4 regions of the Pseudoduganella dura genome follow, and region 4 is predicted to be linked to each of the others. Evidence: predicted binding sites of a transcription regulator. Region 4 holds the regulator's gene; each other region holds the start of a gene.
The links. The regulator sigma-54, encoded in region 4, starts transcription at its own class of promoters, with help from an activator protein. The targets are predictions, from matches to a motif close to TGGCANGNAANCTGCTTT.
Positions count from the first base shown of each region.

Region 1: GJV26_RS18655 (PEP-CTERM sorting domain-containing protein) is a predicted target of sigma-54. The motif match lies at 990-1,007, and genes of this name have one in related genera.
Region 2: GJV26_RS23875 (PEP-CTERM sorting domain-containing protein) is a predicted target of sigma-54. The motif match lies at 937-954, and genes of this name have one in related genera.
Region 3: GJV26_RS24300 (PEP-CTERM sorting domain-containing protein) is a predicted target of sigma-54. The motif match lies at 1,324-1,341, and genes of this name have one in related genera.

Region 1 covers NZ_WNWM01000002.1:4,256,425-4,258,622, reverse strand. Annotated here, with positions in the region: gene gmd (GDP-mannose 4,6-dehydratase) at 1-175, opposite strand, end outside; gene GJV26_RS18660 (PEP-CTERM sorting domain-containing protein) at 382-960, shown strand; gene GJV26_RS18655 (PEP-CTERM sorting domain-containing protein) at 1,156-1,728, shown strand; gene GJV26_RS18650 (sulfurtransferase) at 1,824-2,198, shown strand, end outside.
Region 2 covers NZ_WNWM01000002.1:5,456,607-5,458,804, forward strand. Annotated here, with positions in the region: gene GJV26_RS23870 (DUF2264 domain-containing protein) at 1-766, shown strand, start outside; gene GJV26_RS23875 (PEP-CTERM sorting domain-containing protein) at 1,071-1,820, shown strand; gene GJV26_RS23880 (hypothetical protein) at 2,086-2,198, opposite strand, start outside.
Region 3 covers NZ_WNWM01000002.1:5,569,249-5,571,446, forward strand. Annotated here, with positions in the region: gene GJV26_RS24295 (Na+/H+ antiporter) at 1-168, opposite strand, end outside; gene GJV26_RS24300 (PEP-CTERM sorting domain-containing protein) at 329-1,267, opposite strand; tRNA gene GJV26_RS24305 (tRNA-Gly) at 1,526-1,601, shown strand; gene GJV26_RS24310 (chemotaxis protein) at 1,847-2,198, shown strand, end outside.
Region 4 covers NZ_WNWM01000002.1:2,529,616-2,531,813, reverse strand. Annotated here, with positions in the region: gene lptB (LPS export ABC transporter ATP-binding protein) at 1-193, shown strand, start outside; gene GJV26_RS11110 (RNA polymerase factor sigma-54) at 200-1,675, shown strand; gene hpf (ribosome hibernation-promoting factor, HPF/YfiA family) at 1,767-2,141, shown strand.

The DNA of each region.
Region 1 (2,198 bases), 1.7 Mb from region 4:
GGTGCAGGTTCGGGTGATCCTGGATGCCCAGTTCTTCGATGCGCCAGAAATTGACGGAACTGGTGCGGCGGAACGTGCCGGTGACTTCATAGCCCTTCTCGAGCAACAGCTGCGCCAGGTAAGCGCCATCCTGGCCGGAAATGCCCGTGACCAGGGCGCGTTTCGTATTTTGCATCGTCATTGAGTGTCTGGGAAATTTGACTGGAAAGCCAAATATTATATCGGACCCGCCTGCCCTCCAGATGACTTCTCGCTGTCGAGAAACTTTACACAGGATAGCCTCACACATGCGCTAGCTCAACCATACCCTTGATTTTTATCAAGATTCTTCACTGGCATTATGCTTGCTTAACTGTTGGTAACCAACCAACAGGAGCCACGATGCGACCCATAACGAAAAAAATCCTCATCACCGGCAGCTTCCTGCTGGGCCTGAATGCCACAGCCCACGCGAGCCCGATCCTGCTCGTCACGAACGGCGTGCTGATGGGTGCCCAAGGCGTCGAGTTCGGGGGCCGGCACTATGACGTTTCGTTCTCCGATACGCGTCCGACGGCGGGAAGCCTGGCGTTTCATGACCTCGCCGCGACCTGGGGTGCGATGGATGTCCTGGACCAGTTCGTGTTCCAGGGTGCTTACGACATGTCGCCAGGCTTGACGAACGGTTGCTCGAACCCGGTGAAATGCTTGGTCGTGACGGCATTCGACGTTAACCAGATCCTGGCGACCGGCGTAGCATTTACCAATACCTCGACCCGTTACCTCGACCCGATCATTCCTTATGCCGTGTTGGGCAATGCCGCCAACTCGGCCATCGTCACTTATGCCCATTGGGCGCTGCAGGAAGAACGCCAGGTTGTTCCAGAGCCGTCCACGCTGTGGCTGGCTGGCGCCGGCCTCGCTGCCCTGCTCGCGCGGCGCCGGCGTGATGGAAGCGGCGCTGCCCGGATGCATGCCTGATCCAGAAGCACCTTACCTGGCTGTTGCACAGGGACGGAAACTTCAATACCTGTCGAGAAATCTTACACTTCATTGAGCAGAATCAATGCCATCCTTAACTATGGCATTGATTTCCCTTAACATTTCCATTCTGGTACAATTCTTGCTCTTTATTCATTAACTGATGAGTTAATGAAGTATCACACTGGAGCCGCCGTGAAATCCACTTCCAAGAAACTCCTTGCGGCATGCGGCATGCTGCTGGGAATGCAACTGACCGCCCATGCCGGGCCGATCCTGCTCGTTACCAACGGTATCCTGACGGGTGCCACGGGTGTCGAATACGATGGCCAGCACTACGACGTGTCGTTCTCCGACACGCGTCCGGTGGAAGGTAACATGGCGTTCGATTCCCTGGCTGCCACTTTCGGCGCTTCCAGCGCCCTCGACCGGCTGGTCTTCCAGGGTATGCACGATGCCAATCCGGGCCTGACCAACGGCTGCACGAATCCCCTGCTGTGCTTCGTCGTCACGGCGTTTGAAGTCAACGGCGTATTCGCGAAAGGCGCCGCCTTTACCAATACGGCCAGCCCATATGCCGACCTGCTGCTTCCCTTCGCCGTGATCGGCGACGCGGCCAATTCCACGTTCATGACTTACGCGCACTGGTCGCTGCAGGAAGACGTGCGGCAAGCCGTGCCGGAGCCATCGACCCTGCTGCTGACGGCCGCCGGCCTTGCGGCGTTCCTGCTGCGGCACAAGCCGCGCAGCGGCATGACTGTTGCTTAGCTAAAACATCGACGGGGCGGCCCGGGCGTTGCCGCCGGCTTTGCAGCGATACGCTTATAATGTCGGCTGTTCCGCTATTCCTTCCCTGATCCGTTATGCAAGCTAGCACTCTTGGCGCCCCCGTCCAGGCCGGCGCCGCTCCGGCGTTGTTCGTCAACATCGCCGCCTACAAGTTCATCACGCTGGAAAACCTCGAAGAACTGCGCCCGCAATACCAGGACATCACGCAGCGCCTCGGCTTGAAGGGCACGATCCTGCTGACGCCCGAAGGCATCAACATGTTCCTCTCCGGCACGCGCGAAAATATCGACGAGTACCTGGCATGGGTGCGCGCCGATGCCCGGCTGGCCGACCTGGAAGCGAAGGAAAGCCTGTCCACCGAGCAGTCGCACAAGCGCATGCTGGTGAAGATCAAGGCCGAGATCATCACGATGCGCATGCCGCTGATCAAGCCGGAAGAAGGCCGCGCG
Region 2 (2,198 bases), 2.9 Mb from region 4:
GACGAAGCGCCGCATCGTCGCCGAGATCAAGAGCCTGCGCCGCATCGAGCCGCCGTACATCAACTGGCTGCTGTTCGCCGCGATGAACGAGGCATTTTTACTGTCGATCGGCGAGGAACACGACCCGATGCGGATGAACGTGGCGATCCGCAAGATCAACGAGTGGTATATCGGCGACGGCTGGATCAAGGACGGCGAAGCGTTCCACTTCGATTACTACTCGTCGTACGTGATGTACCCGATGCTGGTGGAGATCCTCGAAGTGCTGGCCAGGCACAAGGGACCGTTCTGGAACGGCAAGCCGGACGAGCTGCTGGCGCAGGCGTACCAGCGCATGCAGCGCTATGGCGAACACCTGGAGCGCTTCATCTCGCCGCAGGGCACGTGGCCGCCCGTGGGGCGCTCGCTCACGTACCGCACCGCCGTGTTCCAGCCGCTGGCGCTGCTGGCGTGGCGAAAGAAGCTGCCGAAGTCGCTGCCGGAAGGGCAGGTGCGCGCCGCGCTCGATGCCGCCCATCGCGCGATCTGGACGACGCCTTCGAACTTCACGTCCGACGGCTACCTGACGATCGGCTTCATGGGGCACCAGCCGGAATTGGGCGACTGGTATTCGAACAACGGCAGCATGTACATCGCATCCGCCGGCTTCCTGTCGCTCGGGCTGCCCGCCACGGACAGCTACTGGACGGCGCCGGCGCAGGACTGGACGCAGAAGAGGGCGTATTCGGGGGCGAAGTTCGCGAAGGACTATCCGGTGAATTACTGAGCCGCCGTGGGGCGTGTGGAAGCGCCCCATGGTGCCATTGGGTTTTCCCCGCGATGGCTATTTTTGGCCCAGGTTGCCTCTGGAGGGTTGCTTTTAGCTACTTTTACGGTCCAGCGCGCGCCAGCTTGCGAACCGGATTTTGCCTGCTCGAAGAACTCAATAAACGCGGTTGGCACGAGAACAGCCACTGTCTGCCGGGTTAGCGCTCATTAAAATTTCCTGATGTGGGATTTGGTGAGAATCATGCATTATTTGCAATGCTATCATCGCAATTCCCTGCATTCCACAATCTTATGGAGCCTTGATGAAACACGTTCTTCCAGCTATCGCAGCGGCAGCCTTCCTGCTTTCCTCGTCTGCCGTGCAAGCTGCCGATGTCTGGCAGTTCGACCATCTGGCCTTCACGCTCACCGACCGCTTCTATACGGCAGATCATGTGCCTTCCAGCGTGTCGCTCGTGTCGCAGTCCGAGAGCGCGACCGTGGTCTCGCTGACCGGCCTGGCGACGGCGTCGGGATCGTATCCCGCGCTCGACAACTACGCGACAGGCGCATGGGGAACCGGCATCTCGCGTCAGAATTTCGATGGCGAACGGTATCGCGTCGGCGTCGACGACGGCTATCGGGTGACCGGGGTTACCGTGCAGGTGACCTTCGCGGGCGACCTGCGTCCGGGCGCCGGAGGGGGATCTGCATACAATGAGCTGCGCGTCATTACCGCGCTGGGAGAGCCCGGCGAAAGCGCCGTGTACAGGCAGACTGCCACCAACCTGGACGGCAAGCTGACGAAAGTGCTGGAGATCGACAGCCTGGCGCTCGCTGGAGACTTCGGCTTCCAGGTGGACACGTTCATCGAGACGTATGCCGGCGCCACGAGGAACGGGTGGGGCTCACTGGTGGCGGAATCGTATGCCAACATACAGGCAGAGAACATCCAGTTCACCTTCCACACTTCGCCCGTGCCGGAACCGGAAACCTGCCTGATGCTGGGTGCCGGCTTGGCATTGCTTGGCGGCCTGGCGAGGCGTCGGCAGCGGGAAAGCCGCGAGGGCTAACAAGGGTTTGACCGGGATGAAACGGCGCTGAGGCGCCGTTTTTGCTTCTGCCACCATGTCTCGGTCGGAACGAACTTTTAGAGAAACTCCGACTTATTCGCTAGGGAAGCGCTGATTTATTGCTGGTGGATGAGATTAGTCTTGAAAAACGTGTCCAGCAAGACGCAGATGGCCTGTCATACCGGGGTATGGCAGGCCATTTGCGACGCAGCCGGGCGCTTTCTCTCATGGCCAAGATCGCCGTCATGAATGAATCGGCGGTTCCCTAGGAAGGCGCTGAATTTCTTCGAACGGTTATCACGTGCCCCGATTTGTCGATAATGAATTTGTCGACATCCGAGATTCTGTATCCGAACGCATCGCCTTCTTCGCATTTCA
Region 3 (2,198 bases), 3.0 Mb from region 4:
GAACAGCCCGGGATCGAGCTGCACGCCGTGGCCGGTATAGCCGGCGATCGCGGCGCCCAGCCCGATCTGCACCAGCGGCAGCGGCAGCGATACCGGCAATACCCGGACGAGATAGGCACTGGCCACCACGGCCAGCAGCATGGCCAGTACGATTTCGATCGAATCCATTGTTGCGTGTTGCCCCTTATTGCGTGATTACCTGTGCGTGCGCTTTGCTTACGCATTTGTTTATTAAGCCATTGCAATTATAGGGGACGGGGCGAAGCCGGCAGGGCGGGCAAAGGCAAAGAGCCCGCGGAGGGGCCGCGGGCAGGCTTGAGGGCAATGCTCAGCTGCGCGGCTGCCGGCGCCGCCCGATACGGGAGTGGCGGCCGGCAACCATGGCGAACAGGCCCGTGCCGAGGATCGCCATCGAGCCGGGCTCGGGGATTTCCTGCTGCAGCGCGCTGACGAGCGTATTTTGCTGCACCGTGATCTGGTAGTCGCGGTTGGCCTTCAGCTGGGCCGAGGTCTCCTTGAGCTGGAACGTCTTGGCGGGGGAGTACAGCGACGTGCCGTTGTAGCCGTGCGTGCGGCTGACCGTTGCCATGCCGTTGATTTCGTTGGGTGCATAGGCCAGCATGGACTCTCCCGTGAGGATGTCGATGATGTTCACGCTCCACGAAATGCGTGCGTTGGCGGTGGTGACGGGCCGGCCTCCCGGCGACGAGTAGGCCATCGCGAACGGCGTGGCGTCGAACGACACGGTCATCGTATCGCTGCTGCCGAGGCGGAACATCATCGTGTTCGAACTGCCGACGGAGGAATTACTGTTCGCAAACTGCATGTTCAGCGACGTTGCCACGTCGGCCCGCGTCTGCGAGTGCGCGCCGGCGGCTCCGCCGTTCATCGAAATGGCGGAGCCCTTGAAATACTGGTCCGCATAGCCGAAGTTGCCGCTCATCGGCAGCAGCGCGTTGTGGGCCGTGAAGTTGTTTTCCCCGAAGGCGGGGCAGGGCGCGCCCACGCACTGGTGCGCCACGTCGGGCGCGGTGCCGATCGCGGACAGGGCTTTGTACTGGTGGTTCAGCGATGCCGTGGCATGCGCGTCGTTCATGCCGATGAGCTTGGAGAAATCCGTGTTCTTGAACACGTTGCCGTTGGAGCGCGTGAGCTTGAAATTGTTGATGTCCAGTATCGCCGAGGCGAATGTGCTGGCCGCAGCGGTCTGCATTCCGAAGGTCGCAATCGCCGCTGCGACGAGAAGACCCTTGTTGATGACGATCATTTTGAACCCCTGGAGTAGATTGGCGTATCTCCGGTCCGTGACCGGCTGCTATCTCAAGAGCATTATTGGTGCCAGGGGAATTTATATTGCAATTTCAACCACTTGGCACTGCAGGGGCCGCTTATAGCAGGAACATGCCAAGAATTCCGACGCTGCCCTCGCGGATCCGGGCTCCGGATCGGTACCCCGCTGTCGTCCAAATAATTGCATTTCACTCTGGTTTTTATCAAAACGGTCTGGCATAATCATGCCTCTTCTGCGGGAGTAGCTCAGTTGGTAGAGCGCAACCTTGCCAAGGTTGAGGTCGAGAGTTCGAGACTCTTCTCCCGCTCCAGGATTCAAAACGGCAGCCTTCGGGCTGCCGTTTTTCGTTGGCGCATTCGTTTCCCGCACGTCGCTTCCCCGCATGCGTGCCGCGCTTCGCGCCGCAGCCGATCCGATCCCGTTCGCACTGTTGTTTCTCGGCACTATTCGGTGTTGATGTAATGTACAGGAACGGCTGTTCCACCGGTTTTCTCCCCTATACTGCGACGAATCGCCTGCTGCAAGCGGGCAGCTCACACCCATGGGGACCCCAGCATGAAAAGCGTGCAACAGGAAATCGACGAACGTACCAATCTGACCAACACGAACAAGTTCGAGCTGCTGCTGTTCCGCCTCGGCGGCGACGAGAACGGCGACCGTTCGGAGCTGTACGGCATCAACGTTTTCAAGATCCGCGAAATCGTGGCGATGCCGCCGGTGACGGCGGTGGCCGGCGCGCAGCCGCACATGCTGGGCGTGGTCAACCTGCGCGGCCAGATCATTCCCGTGATGGACCTGCCGGGCATCATCGGCGTGAAGCCGAAGACGGGCCTGAACATCATGCTGGTCACCGAATTCGCCCGCACCACGCAGGCGTTCGCCGTGGAATCGGTCGAAGAGATCGTGC
Region 4 (2,198 bases):
CATCGTGCGTTTCCTGAAAGGGCGCGGCATCGGTGTGTTGATCACGGATCATAACGTGCGCGAAACGCTGGGCATCTGCGACCGGGCGTATATCATCAATCAGGGCAGCGTACTGGCCTCCGGCCGACCCGACGACATCATTGCGGACGAGTCGGTACGCCGCGTGTATCTGGGTGAACATTTCCGTATGTGATCAGCCATGAAACAGTCTCTGCAACTCCGCACCTCCCAGCACCTCGCGCTGACACCGCAGCTGCAGCAGTCGATCCGCCTGCTGCAACTGTCCACGCTGGAGCTGCACCAGGAACTGGAGCAGCTGCTGACCGATAACCCGCTGCTCGAGAGGCTCGACGATCCGCTCGACCGCTCGGTGCGCCTGCTCGGCGATGGCGCCATCAACAATGCGCAGCCCAACGGCGAAGCGCCGCCGGAAGGGCCGCCGGCACAGGATGCGCCGGCGGCGGCCGAACCCGAGCCGTTCGAAGGCGGCGACGGCGAAGGCCTCGATGCCGGCGCCGGCGATACCGACTGGAGCAATGCCGGCAGCGGCAAGGGCCCGGACGACGACGATTCCCGCCCCCAGCTCGAAGCGAGCCACCGCAGCCTGCGCGAGCACCTGATGGAACAGATGCGCGTGACCGTGCTGGAGCCGCGCGACCGTGGGCTGGTCGAGCTGATCATCGATGCGCTCGACGACAACGGCTACCTCGAGGAAGGGCTGGAAGAGATCCATGCCCGCCTGCCCGAGGAACTGGAAATCGAGGCCGACGAGCTGCGCACCGCGCTGAAGCTGCTGCAGAGCTTCGACCCGGCCGGGATCGGCGCGCGCAACGCCTCCGAATGCCTGGCGCTGCAGATCCGGCGCATGTCGGGCGTGCCGCTGGTCACGCGGCGGATGGCGCTGTGCATCGTCGAGAAACACCTGCAGTGGTTCGCGCAGCGCGATTTCAACAAGCTGAAGAAGGCGCTCGACTGCGACGACGAAGACCTGCGCGAAGCGCAGGCCGTGATCCGCCAGTGCAACCCGCATCCGGGCGCCGCGTTCGCGGCCGACGTGTCAGACTACGTGGTACCGGATGTCGTCGTGAAACGGGGACGCAACGGCTGGATCGTCACGCTGAACAACGACGTGATGCCCCGCCTGCGCGTCAACGCGCTGTATGCCAGCCTGCTCAAGCAGGGCAAGGGCGAAACGCAGATGAATGCCCAGCTGCAGGAAGCCAAGTGGCTGATCAAGAACATGCGCCAGCGCTTCGACACGATCCTCCGGGTGGCCCAGGCCATTGTCGAGCGGCAGAAGAACTTTTTCTCGCATGGCGCGGTGGCAATGAGGCCCCTTGTGTTGCGTGAAATTGCTGATACACTGGGCCTGCACGAGAGCACTATCTCTCGGGTAACAACTCAAAAATATATGCTGACCCCGCACGGCATGTTTGAGTTGAAGTATTTTTTTGGCAGCCATGTCGCAACCGAAGCTGGTGGGGAAGCTTCCTCGACTGCGATACGGGCGCTGATCGTGCAATTCACAGGAGCCGAAGACCCGAAGAACCCTTTATCCGACAGTAAGATTGCGGACATGCTGGGTGAACAAGGCATGGTGATTGCGCGACGCACTGTTGCCAAATATCGCGAAGCATTGAAAATTCCCCCAGTCAGCCTCCGCAAGTCCTTGTAGAAATCCTGGTTGTGCTCGGGTTCCTCTACGCCTCCATGTCTTGTCAATGGAGACCGCATGAACCTGCAATATTTTCTTTAGGAGTGTGTGTATGAATCTGACCATCAGTGGACACCATATCGACGTAACCCCTGCCATTCGCGAGTATGTGCAGAGCAAGCTGGAACGCGTTAGACGTCATTTCGATCAATTGATCGATGTAAGTGTGATCCTGAGTGTAGATAATCTCACCGAGAAGGAAAAAAGGCAGAAGGCGGAAATCAACCTGCGCATGTCGGGCAAGACCGTGTTCGTGGAAAGTGTCGCGCACGACCTGTATGCGGCGATCGACACGCTGATCGACAAGCTGGACCGCCAGGTCATGAAGCACAAGGATAAAGTGCAGAACCACAATCATGAAACGATCAAGCACCTGAGCGAGAACGAGAGCGCAGGCGAGAGCGAGATTCCCGCGCCGGCTGCATAACGACCGCCGCAGGTACCGTGCAACAGAAGGGCGCTTGCAATGCGCCCTTTGTTATAT